2 regions of the Thalassotalea agariperforans genome follow, and region 2 is predicted to be linked to the other one. Evidence: riboswitches for the same ligand, from Rfam matches in the RefSeq annotation. Region 2 holds a riboswitch; the other holds the start of a gene.

Region 1 (5,962 bases), on a different contig from region 2:
TCACCACGAGCGGCAAATAACGCGGCTTCATTTACTAAGTTAGCTAAATCAGCCCCTGAAAAGCCTGGTGTACCACGAGCTATTACTTCAGCTTTAACATCGTCACCTAATGGTACTTTACGCATATGTACTTTTAAAATTTGTTCACGACCACGGATATCCGGTAAACCAACCGTTACTTGACGGTCAAAACGGCCAGGTCTTAATAGTGCAGGGTCAAGTACATCTGGACGGTTAGTTGCGGCAATAACAATAACGCCTTCATTACCTTCAAAGCCATCCATTTCCACTAACATTTGGTTTAAGGTTTGCTCACGTTCATCATGACCACCCCCCATACCAGCACCACGTTGGCGACCTACAGCATCAATTTCATCAATAAAGATGATACATGGTGCTGCTTTTTTAGCTTGCTCAAACATGTCTCGAACACGTGAAGCACCAACACCAACAAACATTTCAACAAAATCAGAACCCGAAATACTGAAAAATGGCACTTTAGCTTCACCAGCAATAGCTTTTGCTAATAAAGTTTTACCTGTACCTGGTTGACCAACCATTAAAACACCTGAAGGGATACGACCACCAAGTTTTTGGAAACGTGTTGGGTCTCTTAAATAGTCAACTAATTCAGAAACCTCTTCTTTGGCTTCATCACAACCGGCAACATCAGCAAAAGTCGTTTTAATTTGATCTTCACTTAATAAACGTGCTTTAGATTTACCAAAAGACATAGCTCCTTTACCGCCACCACCTTGCATTTGGCGCATGAAGAAAATCCACACCCCAATAAGTAATAACATCGGGAACCAAGAAATTAAGATAGACGTTAATAAACTTTGCTCTTCTGGCATTTTACCTGAAGCATCAACGCCCTGTTTAACGAGATCATTAATTAAATCGCGGTCATAACCACCAGGAATTAACGTAACAAATTGTTCGCCGCTACGAGTCACACCGGTAATAACACCGTTTCTGTCCACACTTGCTTTTCGAACTTGTCCTGAACGAACATCATCAATAAACGTTGTGTAATTTATTTGCTGTTCGTTACTGTTTCCTTGATTAAAACTTTGGAAAACAGACATTAACACAACTGCAATAACCAACCATAAAATAAGATTTTTTGCCATATCGCTCAATTTAACAACCTCTTGTTACTTAATACTTTGGGTGCGACCAATTATTTGGGACTAATTTACTATAAAATCTCGGTACTAGCTACTTAAAGCCGGTAGCAACAAGATAAACTTCTCTTGATCTCGCACGAGAAGATTCAGGTTTACGGGTTTTAACAACTTTAAAGGCTGACTTTACATCTTTCATAAATTGGTCAAAGCCTTCACCTTGGAACACTTTAACAACAAATGCGCCATTTTTTTTCAATACTTGATGACACATATCTAATGCTAATTCAACAAGGTACATACTTCTTGCTGAGTCAGCACTATCATTACCGGTAAAGTTAGCGGCCATATCAGACATAACTACATCAATATTTTTGCCATCAATTCTATTTAATAATGCCTCAAGCACAGCTTCTTCTCGAAAATCACCTTGAAGAAACTCAACACCAGCAATGGGATCCATCGCCAAAATATCACAAGCAATGACTTGGCCTGAGTCACCAACAACTTTTGTTGCGTATTCTGACCACCCTCCAGGAGCAGCACCTAAATCTACAACTTTCATGCCTGATTTAATTAATTTATCTTTATTATTAATTTCTTCAATTTTGAAAACCGCACGCGAACGCAAGCCTAATTTTTTAGCTTTTTTTACATATTCATCTTCAAAATGTTCATTTAACCAACGTGTGCTACTCGCGGTGTGTTTATTTTTACTCAATGGGTAACCTTTGAACCTTTAATTTATTGATAATTATTTACGATTGCACTTAGCAAATCATAGTATTACAAACTAGATGAGGGTAAAATAGGGAGAATTCAAGAAACTTGTAACGAAAATTGTTAATGAACTTAAATAAAAAACAAATCCAGCACTTAAAAGGTTTAGCTCACGCGTTAAAACCTGTTGTGTTATTAGGTAGTAATGGCTTAACCGAAGCGGTTGTTGCGGAAATCGATTATGCATTAGGTCATCACGAACTGATCAAAATAAAAATCCCTACGGATGATAAAGAAGTAAAAAATCTGATCGTAGAAGCCATTTGCCGAGAAACAAATGCAATAAAGATTCAGGTTATTGGAAAAACCTTAATTATTTACCGTCAATCTGAAGAACGTAAAATAATAATTCCAAAATAACATCATTATTCAGATACGTTAATCTACTAACGTATGAACTATATGAGACAATTATTTTCACGCTAACACATTAATTTTTTTCAACTAATGTGTTAGCGCATCATATCCCTCACATACCTTTATTTATCAGTGTTCCCCCTCTCAAACCGAATTTTTTTTAAACAACAAATGACATTAATTTTTACAAATTGTCTCATAATTGTGCAAAAAAGGTTGCTATTAGCTTTTACTCGGTTAATAATGAAAGTGACAAGAAAAGGCAAGACACGTGAAAATGTGTTACGCAAAACCACCGGTCTAAGGGTTTTTTAACCTATGACAGCGGAGTCACCTAACCGACAGGATGTTATTTCGTAAACGGATTTAGTTAAAAGGTACTGTGGTTTTTTCTTTTTTATCCTCCTATTTATTAAGGTTCATAAAATGAAAAAATTATTACTAGCTTCTACCATAACAGTTTTAACTTTAACGTCTGCATTTACAGCACCGGTTGCACAGGCTAACAATATTGCTCAGAGCATTTGTGAGTATGTTGCAGCAGATGATAAAAAACGTATGCGTTCATTCTTAAAATCGAACAAATTAAAGATACGTAGTATTTTTGATGGAATTCAATGTAATGGTCAGAACTTGTTAGAATTTGCGCAAACTGCAGGTTCAGTTGAGACAGGTTCTTTGATGATTTCAAAATTACCAAAGAAAGTTGTTTCTGCTAACTTGGCGCTTCTTCAATCAGGCACACCTTTATTTGATGCTGCTAACGAACGTGTAAGTAGCTAATTGTTAAACAGTAGACACTAGTAATAGTTTTTTACTGGTTGATAATTTTTGTCAATTTAAAAAGCCAGCATTGCTGGCTTTTTTTATTGCACAAATAAGACACTTCCCTACTATTATTCCCTTACATATTTGTTACACTCATAATTATAGATTTGATAGTAAGCAGTTAAAAAATATAAACATTAATGCCAAATAAAAATAGTTATATTAACAGTAAGCATGGTCTTGTTCTTACCGGTGGTGGTGCCCGCGCGGCTTATCAAGTTGGTGCATTATCAGCTATAACCAAGTTTATACCACGTAATCATGGGATCCCCTTTCCTGTTATCTGTGGTACATCTGCTGGCGCAATTAATTCAACCGCATTAGCTTGTTATGCATCTTGCTTTCATCTTGGAGTCAAAAAATTAGAGTGGTTTTGGAAAAATCTAAAAACAAATAAAATTTATTGCTCTGATGGTATTCGTGCCTTTGGTCATATTTTTTCAGGTATGTTGGCGAGTTTTCAAGCCGATTATGCCAATAAAACCGCCCGTAGTTTATTAAACAATGCGCCGTTACGCGCATTACTAAATGCCGAATTTAACTATCGAAAAATAGATGAAAATATTATTAAAGGTTATTTATCCGCAATATCAATTACCGCTTCAAGTTATTCAAGTGGTGATTCTATAAGTTTTTATCACGGTAATAATGATATAAAGCCATGGCAACGTGCTAAGCGCATAGGTAAACGTTCTCGAATTAATAGCGATATACTATTAGCGTCATCAGCAATCCCGTTAGTGTTTCCATCGGTTAAAATCAATCGAGAGCATTATGGTGATGGCTCAATTCACCAATTATCACCTTTAAGCCCAGCAATTCATTTAGGAGCAGAAAAATTATTAATCATTGGGGTTGAGCAACCTAAAGAGCCAATGCATCAGATGGAAAACAATCCTCATCCACCAACAACGTCCACTATTGCAGGGCATTTATTAGATACTATTTTTGCTGATACCTTGCAAAGTGATCTCGAACGGATGAATAGAATAAATGACACTTTATCCTTAATTAACAATGAAGATAAAAAAACGCATAGCTTAAAACAAATAGATAGCTTAGTGTTAAATCCAAGTCACGATTTTAATAACATCGCTGTCGATTACTTTTATGATTTGCCTTTATCTATTCGAATTTTATTGCGCTCTATCGGTATTACTAACGACTCAGATTCAAGTTTAGTGAGTTATTTATTATTCGAAAAACGCTTTTGCCAGCATCTTATCCAATTAGGTTTCGAAGATACTATGGCAAAAGAAGCTGAAATTCGCGCATTTTTATCGCTATAAAATAGCTTGAGTTATTTGAATAACCCAAGTTAAGGTTAAATACCTTCTTGTAAAAAACGCTCGGCTCTTTCTACTCGTCTTGGTTTACCACGGAAAATCAAAGTATCTTGAAGCTCTAACACTGTGGAATCATCCGGTGACTCGGTTTCAATGCCCGCACGTTTTAAAGCAACCACATGGACCTTTTTAAGGGCTAAGTTTAATTCACCAATACTTTTACCAAGCGCATAACAATTACTGGTGATCAATGTCGCATGAGCAAATTCAATCCTCTCAATGGCATCAGGGCTCATATCGGTGTGCTCTCCCTGAAAAAAACCATGTAAATGATTATAATGGCTTTTTCGCTCATTTTGCACACGGCGAACAATGCGAGAAAAAGGCACGCCAGTAAGAGATAACACTTGTGAAACTAACATCAAGCTACCTTCTAAACTTTCAGGCACCACTTCATCAGCCCCCGCGGCTTTAAGGTTAGCTAATTGATCATCATTACGTGTTCTGACCAAAATAGGCACTTTTGGAGCTAACGACCTTACTTTTTGTATCACTTCCAACGACTGCTTGTCTTCACCAAAAGCGATGACCACCAATTTAGCTTTATCAAGGTGAGCCGCATGTAATAACTCTGATTGACGAGACGAACCAAACAACACATTTTCGCCAGCATTACGCGCCTTAGTCGTTCTTAAAGGGTCAATATCAATAGCAACAAAATCAATATTTTCTTGTTTTAAAAATCGGCTTACCGTTTGCCCTATCCGGCCAAAACCACAGATAATAACATGATCTTTTAGCTCTTTATTTTCCGGCAATGTTTGTAACGCTTCATCATTATTTTTTGCTTCTTCGTTGGTCAATTTCAACGACCAAGCCCTTGCGTTTTCGATCATATATGGCGTTAGTGCCATACTCAAAATCCCCGCACCTAACAGCACAGATGCCGTTTCCGCCGGTAGTACATTAACTTGATTAGCTAATGCGATTAAGACAAAACCAAACTCGCCCATTTGCGCAAGCATAATGCCGCTGGCAAAACCATCTTTTGCTCTTTCTCCAGCGGAAACGGCTAAAAACTTAATAATAATAATTTTTATCGCCATAAAACCTACCATGACACCTAAGATCAACAAAGGTGAATCAATAAGGTAGCGAACGTCCAGCTTCATACCAACGGTAATAAAGAACAAACCTAATAAGATATCTCGATAAGGCCGAATGTCGGCTTCTAGTTGATGTTTATATTGGCTTTCACCTAACATCATACCGGCGAGAAAAGCGCCTAAGGCCATCGACAAACCAAACCATTGCGTTAATGCTGCCGCCACTAACGTCACCAATAAAGTGGTTAAAACAAACAGTTCATCAGTACGCACTTGCGCAATTAAATTAAATAAACGAGGTAATAAAGATTTACCCGCAAACATTAATAAAGCTACAACAAATATGCCTTTGATCAAGGCAAAAAGCAGCTCATAAATCATGGCATGGCCAACATCTTGCGCTAGCATAGGGATAATAATTAATAAGGGAACAACTGCAATATCTTGAAACAGTAGAATAGCAACCGAGATTTGGCCT
Region 2 (5,962 bases):
AAAACAATTAAATGTGCCGGCGGTATAATTATCTAAACAGTTTTTTGTAACTGTTTTTAATTGTACATTACCTTTTAAGCATTCTTTATAAATGGTGCCGTAATTGGCGGTTAACAGAGTAATATATTCTAGTTCCTCTTTTAGGGTTTCTGCTAGTTTCTCATCCATATTATTTTTCATTTCTTGTAAGCGAAATTTAGCAAATTCTTCATTTTTGTTTGCTGAAATAATCATGGCATCAATTAAAAAGCCATTCTCTTTTTTAACTTTTTGCGCTTCGCGCTTAGATAATGTTAACTCAGATTGCAGGCTTTCAGCGCGAAAATACAAGTAGATACTGATCATAACAAAGACAGCAACCAATGAAACAACAATAAACATATGTTAATTACTCCCCGTAATTAAAAATTATTTTTTTACCGATTCGGTTAATCGAGACAAAAATATAAAAGGATCTATATCTTGAATATTCAGAGTTTCCAAACCGTAATTGATATTAACAGCAACTTCACCTAAGTTGGCAAAAAACCTTACTTTGAGAGCTTCAGTTAAAGCGGATACTAATTTATTAACTTGTTCTTTATCTTGATGTGGAAAAATCAATATATACTCACCGTCATTTAATAAGCCCGCTAAATCAAACTCGCCTTTATATTCGTTTATTACGGTAGCGAGTGTATTACGTACTTCATTTAATTCTTTTTTATTGCACTTAAAGGTGAGTTCTTGCCAGTTGTGAATAATTAAATACGCGACACTTAATTTATATTGATATTTTCGCGCCATTTTATAGGATTTTTGATAAAGCTGTTTAGTTTGTGCGCTATTGGGCAGTATATGGAGAGGTTGCTCGATATCATTTTGGCTATCGCTTAAGCGCTGATTTCGCCTTTTCAGTAATGTCATAAGTAATAAGCCGGTTAAAATAATAATCACCAGCACTAATAAATCAGTTAACTGTTTACGTTCACGAAACTTTTCTGCGTATTGCGCTTGTAATTCGCTTTTAAGTGCCAGCTGTAATGTGACCTTACGGTTGTGTTGACTCGCCTGTTCGGTTTGTAACTGCTGTTCAAAGATTGAGTGTCGTTGTTTATGTAATTCTCGGTATAACGAGATATATCGATTTAACATTTGCCAAGCTTTTTTCTGTTGATTTTGCTTAGCATACATTTCTGACAAGAGCTGATATAACTCGATTTGTTCAGCGGATAAATCTAAATGCTTGGCAATATATTCGGCGCGAACTAATAATTGATCTGCAATTTTATGTTTTTTTAATTGTATATTTACTTTAGCTAAAGTGATCAAAGTACTTAAATAAGGTTTTGATAAATTACGGCCACTAAATAATTGTTTCGCTTTGCTTAATCGTTTAAATGCTTGTTGATAATCTTTTTGTAGAAATAATACTTCACCTAAGCCTAATTCAGCATAAGCTTGTTTGATGGGAGAGTTAGCTGCCTCAGATGCTTTTTTAGCTTGCCAGAAAGCATCATAAGCATCATCCAGTCGATTAAGCTGCTTATATGCCGAAGCGAGAGCAAAGTAGCTATTACCAATATCACTCGTTTTAGCAAAACGATAACGTAAATTGAGTAACTTTAAATGCATTGAAATGGCGGTTTCATAATCACTTAAATAATGATGTGCAGTAGCTAATATCTCTAATAGATCAATATGATCTAAGAACTCTTGATGAATATCTAGGATCTTTTCAATTTGTGCTAAGTCTTTTGAGGCGTTGGCATAATCGACAATAAGCGCGTAAACAACGGCACGATAACCAAGTGCCTTTAAACGATAATTGATTAAGCTTTCGTCTTTTGCTAGCAGTATAATGTTATCTGCTATTTTTTTTACTTCTTGAAACTTACCTTTTGCGTAATAACCTGATGCGGTTTTAAGCAATAGATTTAGTTTAATGCGTGGCTCTGTAATATTAAGGCTGAGACCATCTTGCGAAAATTGCAGTGCTTTTGCTAGATCGCCGCGATTAATCGCAATGTCAGCTAATAAAATATAACTTTTTGCAAGAGTGGTTTGATCGTAATAATGACGCTGTTGAATGATATGACTTGTGAGGGCTAATACTTCTTGATGGGGTAATTCCTCACTATCCAATTCTAAAAAACTACGTATTTTTAATATGTTAGCATCAATATCTTCTAATGAATTATTGTTGGCTTGAGAAAAAAAGGGAATAATTGCAAATAAAATAAATAGTAAAATTTGGCTTGTTAAGTTGTTGAATATCAAGTCTCTTTCTCACAGTCAAACCGATGAATCTGTAACTAATCAGAACTTAAGATGGTTGTTCCTAGTATTAGGGGAAACTATCTAAAGTTAGAATTAAATAGCAAAAGCATATTTATTTCATACGGTTAGTTAAACTCTTTTCTCATCTTTTCTTAATCTAAGAGTCGTTAAATTAAAAACAATCAGGATAAATAACACTATACTTTAGCTTTAAGGGTTTACAAGTCCTTTGGCTTGATTAATAATGCCAATAGAGCTACTAAAGCTTGAAAAGGCAAATCTAGTGAAAACTAGAGACGCAAAGTTACCGGTCTAAGGGGAAACCTAGGACAGCGGAACTGCCAAATTTAGATATAGTGGGGGCTTATCTTTATTAAGTCAGTTGGCTATACGGTACTTTGCGTGCTTCCTTTTCCTTTCTTCACTTCAATTCCTTAGTTAATTTCATAAAAATGCAAGATAAAGCTTTACAATATTTTATCTAAAATTCAGAATGGTTAATAAGTCATCAACATTAGATGACATTTTTTAATAATAATAATAAAAAAGTTAGCTAATTATTTTGAAGTATAAAGATAATATACCACAAGCTAAAAATAAGATGGCGCTGGCTATTCAGCAGCTTGAAGAGTGGTGTATTCCTGCAAACCCTATAAACTATTCAATCAGTTATCATTACGTTGCTGGCAGCCATGATAAACTGATGAGTGATATCGACTCCTATTTACAAGTACAAAACTCCCTCGATGAATTTTTTCTTGAAGAGCTATTTCGGCAATATATTTTAGGGCAGAGCCAGTTTCGTGATGATTTAGTAACAGATTTAGCCAATGTCTTATCTGAAGTTAAGCAGCAATGTGAAACATCATCAGGTTCAGTTAATCAGTTCATCAATCATATCAACGAAAATCTCACTGATTTACAATCCAAAAATAAAGTAGAAATTACTCAAGCTATATCATCAATTTATCATGCCTCTAACGCTCTTAAAGTTAAGCAAGAAGCGGTAGCTAAACAATTAGCGGTAACGCAAGAGCATACTGAGCAGCTAAAAGCGGAACTTGAAGAGATCAGAAAAGAAATATTTTTAGACCCGCTAACCGGTTTATACAATCGTAAAGCGTTAAATAAACATATGGAAACCTGGGTAACTGAAAATCCAGAGCAAAATATTGCTGCGATTGTTATTAATGTTGATCATTTTAAACAACTGAATAACAAATTTGGACCACTTATTGGCAATGTTCTATTATCTAAAGTGGCTAAAAAGGTCACCAGTTATGTTGGAGAAAGTGGCTTGCCGGTAAGAACGGGAAGCGATGAGTTTTTAATTTTATTACCGGGTGTAGAAAAAGCTACCGCGGCTGAAATAGCTGAAAAAATACGTCATGGGGTAGAAAAGTTAAGGTTTATTAGTAGTAAAACCGGTGTTCGTTTACCGCAATTAACTATTTCTCTTGGTGTAAACGAATTAAAAGCTAAACAAAACGTACAAGCTTTGTTAGCCAAAACGCGAATTTTATTAAAAAACTTCCAACGTCAACAGCACAATCAAGTATTAGCTAGCTAACTTTCCCGCAGCTTTAGGTCAGCAATCAGTTCGGCTATATTTTCTTCTGAATATACGCGTATGTTATTTTTTCTTAATAATTGGGTGGTTATGCCCGCTCCTGCAATTTTTTGTTGAGAAAAACTGCCATCATATATGGTATGGCTGCCGCATGATGGACTAGATTCTTTTAATAATGCAAATTCAATGTGATGATTTTTGCATAATGTAAGCGCTGTTTTGGCGCCTAATTGAAAAGCATGAGTGACATCAGCACCAGTTGAGGTAATGACTTTATCAAGCTGTTTATTATATTCTGCAGGCGCTCGTGGGGTTGATAAGCCGCCAACAACCTCAGGGCAGATCACTACTAAGCGATTTTCTGCTTGCCATTGCTTCAGTACTTGGTGTTCTAATTTTTTGATTATGCCGTTATAACGCACGTTTTCGCCTAACAAACAGGCACTAATTAAAATTTTATGCATTTAAACTAGGTGGCCTTATTAACAGTTAATGGTTTTGCTGCGCTATATTCAGAAATTACCGTGATGTTTCTTCCCTTGTCTTTAGCGCTATATAAAGCTAAATCAGCATTTTTTAACAAGGCGTGAGTGTCTTTACCATGGATTGGATATATTGAAATACCAGTGGAAATCGTGATATTCCCTAAAATGTTGTTATCAAAAATAACAGATAAGTTATTAATGTATTCTCTAATTTTTTCAGCTAGAGCATATGCACTTTTTAAATCACTGTCGGGACAAATAATACAAAATTCTTCACCACCTAAACGACAGGCTATATCTTCTAGTCTACTTTTAGTATTTAGAATGTGAGCAATTTCCATTAATACATGATCGCCGGCATCATGACCGTGAATATCATTAAATTTTTTGAAATCATCAATATCTATCATTAACACGGCCAGCGAACTATTGTGTCTTTCTGCTCGATTTATTGCTTGTTCAAAAGTTTCAAACATAAAGCGCCGGTTATATAGGTTTGTTAATGGATCTCGAATGGCTTGGTTACGCAATTGATCTTTAACGGACAGGTTAACGAGGGCTAAGCTAATTTGTTGGGTAATATTTTTTAATAGTTGTTGCTCTGTTTCCGAAATATCGGCTGTTGGACTAATTAAATAGATGACTCCTAAGTCAGTATCTTGAGTTTTTAAACCGGCATAAATAACATTATTAATAATGTGTAGATCATCTGTAACGATCAGATCTATTTCGGATGCTATTTTTTGCCGCCATCGGCTTGGCACTGAAATGTCATCAGACCAACTTTTTCCCCAATGTGAAAGTTGCTGTAATAAGCGATTGTTTTCTTCTTGCAAAAAAATTGCACCACTATAGTTTGGTAGTAATTTGGGTAAAATATTGCTGATAACTCGATTGGCATCGTGAATACAGGTTAAGCCGTTTAACATGGTCGATAAGGTTTGTATTAATGTTATTTCTCGCGTTTTTTTGGCTAATACTTGTGTTTGTGCCTCGCGTTCTTTATCTACCGCTTTGGTAATTAAACGCATCGAAAAAACACCAAAAATCACCATAACAATGATGGTAATGATACTGATAATGGTAAACCGCCAACGTAAATTTATGATGGTGTGATGGTATATATTACTATTAAGGGCAACACGGGCAATGTAGCCAGTTTTAGCGTCATAAGAAGCAAAATAAGCCATATTTTGCGCCAAAGTTTGACTATAACGAATACTGGAACCGGTACCAAATTTGATAGCATTAATAATTTCTGGCCGGTTATTATGGTTTTCAGCATTAGCTAATTCATTTAAAGCTAGCTCTGAGTCTCCTATTATCGTGCCGTTTTGATCAATAAAAGTAACTCTAATATTGTTTGAGTTACCAATTTGGTCCGCTAATAAGTCAAATTTAGGGTTAGTTGTTTCAGATGATGAATTATCAATAAGTTCTATGGCTGCAAGTGAAAACGAAGATAAATTCTGAAGGCGTGTTTGTAGGTTTTTAGTGAGTTCATTTTTTAAATAAAACTCGATACTTATCATGCCGACAATAAAAATAGCCAACATGATAATAGTTGGTAATATAATGACTTTATTACGTAAATTCATTTTAATCATACGGCCTTTTTGGCTCTTTGTTGTTATTCTGGTTTTTATTG

Evidence for each region. Region 2 has a riboswitch for cyclic di-GMP ahead of ACSLUO_RS07890 (GGDEF domain-containing protein). Riboswitches for the same ligand answer to the same signal wherever they lie in the genome.
Region 1: another riboswitch for cyclic di-GMP. It lies ahead of ACSLUO_RS04210 (DUF3718 domain-containing protein); the one in region 2 lies ahead of ACSLUO_RS07890 (GGDEF domain-containing protein).

The regions. Positions count from the first base shown of each region.
Region 1 covers NZ_JBQMWH010000002.1:222,787-228,748, forward strand. The annotation lists gene ftsH (ATP-dependent zinc metalloprotease FtsH) at 1-1,133, opposite strand, end outside; gene rlmE (23S rRNA (uridine(2552)-2'-O)-methyltransferase RlmE) at 1,222-1,848, opposite strand; gene yhbY (ribosome assembly RNA-binding protein YhbY) at 1,974-2,267, shown strand; cyclic di-GMP riboswitch class I at 2,516-2,602, shown strand; gene ACSLUO_RS04210 (DUF3718 domain-containing protein) at 2,691-3,047, shown strand; gene ACSLUO_RS04215 (patatin-like phospholipase family protein) at 3,233-4,381, shown strand; gene ACSLUO_RS04220 (monovalent cation:proton antiporter family protein) at 4,417-5,962, opposite strand, start outside.
Region 2 covers NZ_JBQMWH010000004.1:141,864-147,825, reverse strand. The annotation lists gene ACSLUO_RS07900 (hypothetical protein) at 1-381, opposite strand, end outside; gene ACSLUO_RS07895 (tetratricopeptide repeat protein) at 409-2,259, opposite strand; cyclic di-GMP riboswitch class I at 2,523-2,605, shown strand; gene ACSLUO_RS07890 (GGDEF domain-containing protein) at 2,822-3,829, shown strand; gene ACSLUO_RS07885 (2-thiouracil desulfurase family protein) at 3,826-4,293, opposite strand; gene ACSLUO_RS07880 (sensor domain-containing diguanylate cyclase) at 4,299-5,912, opposite strand.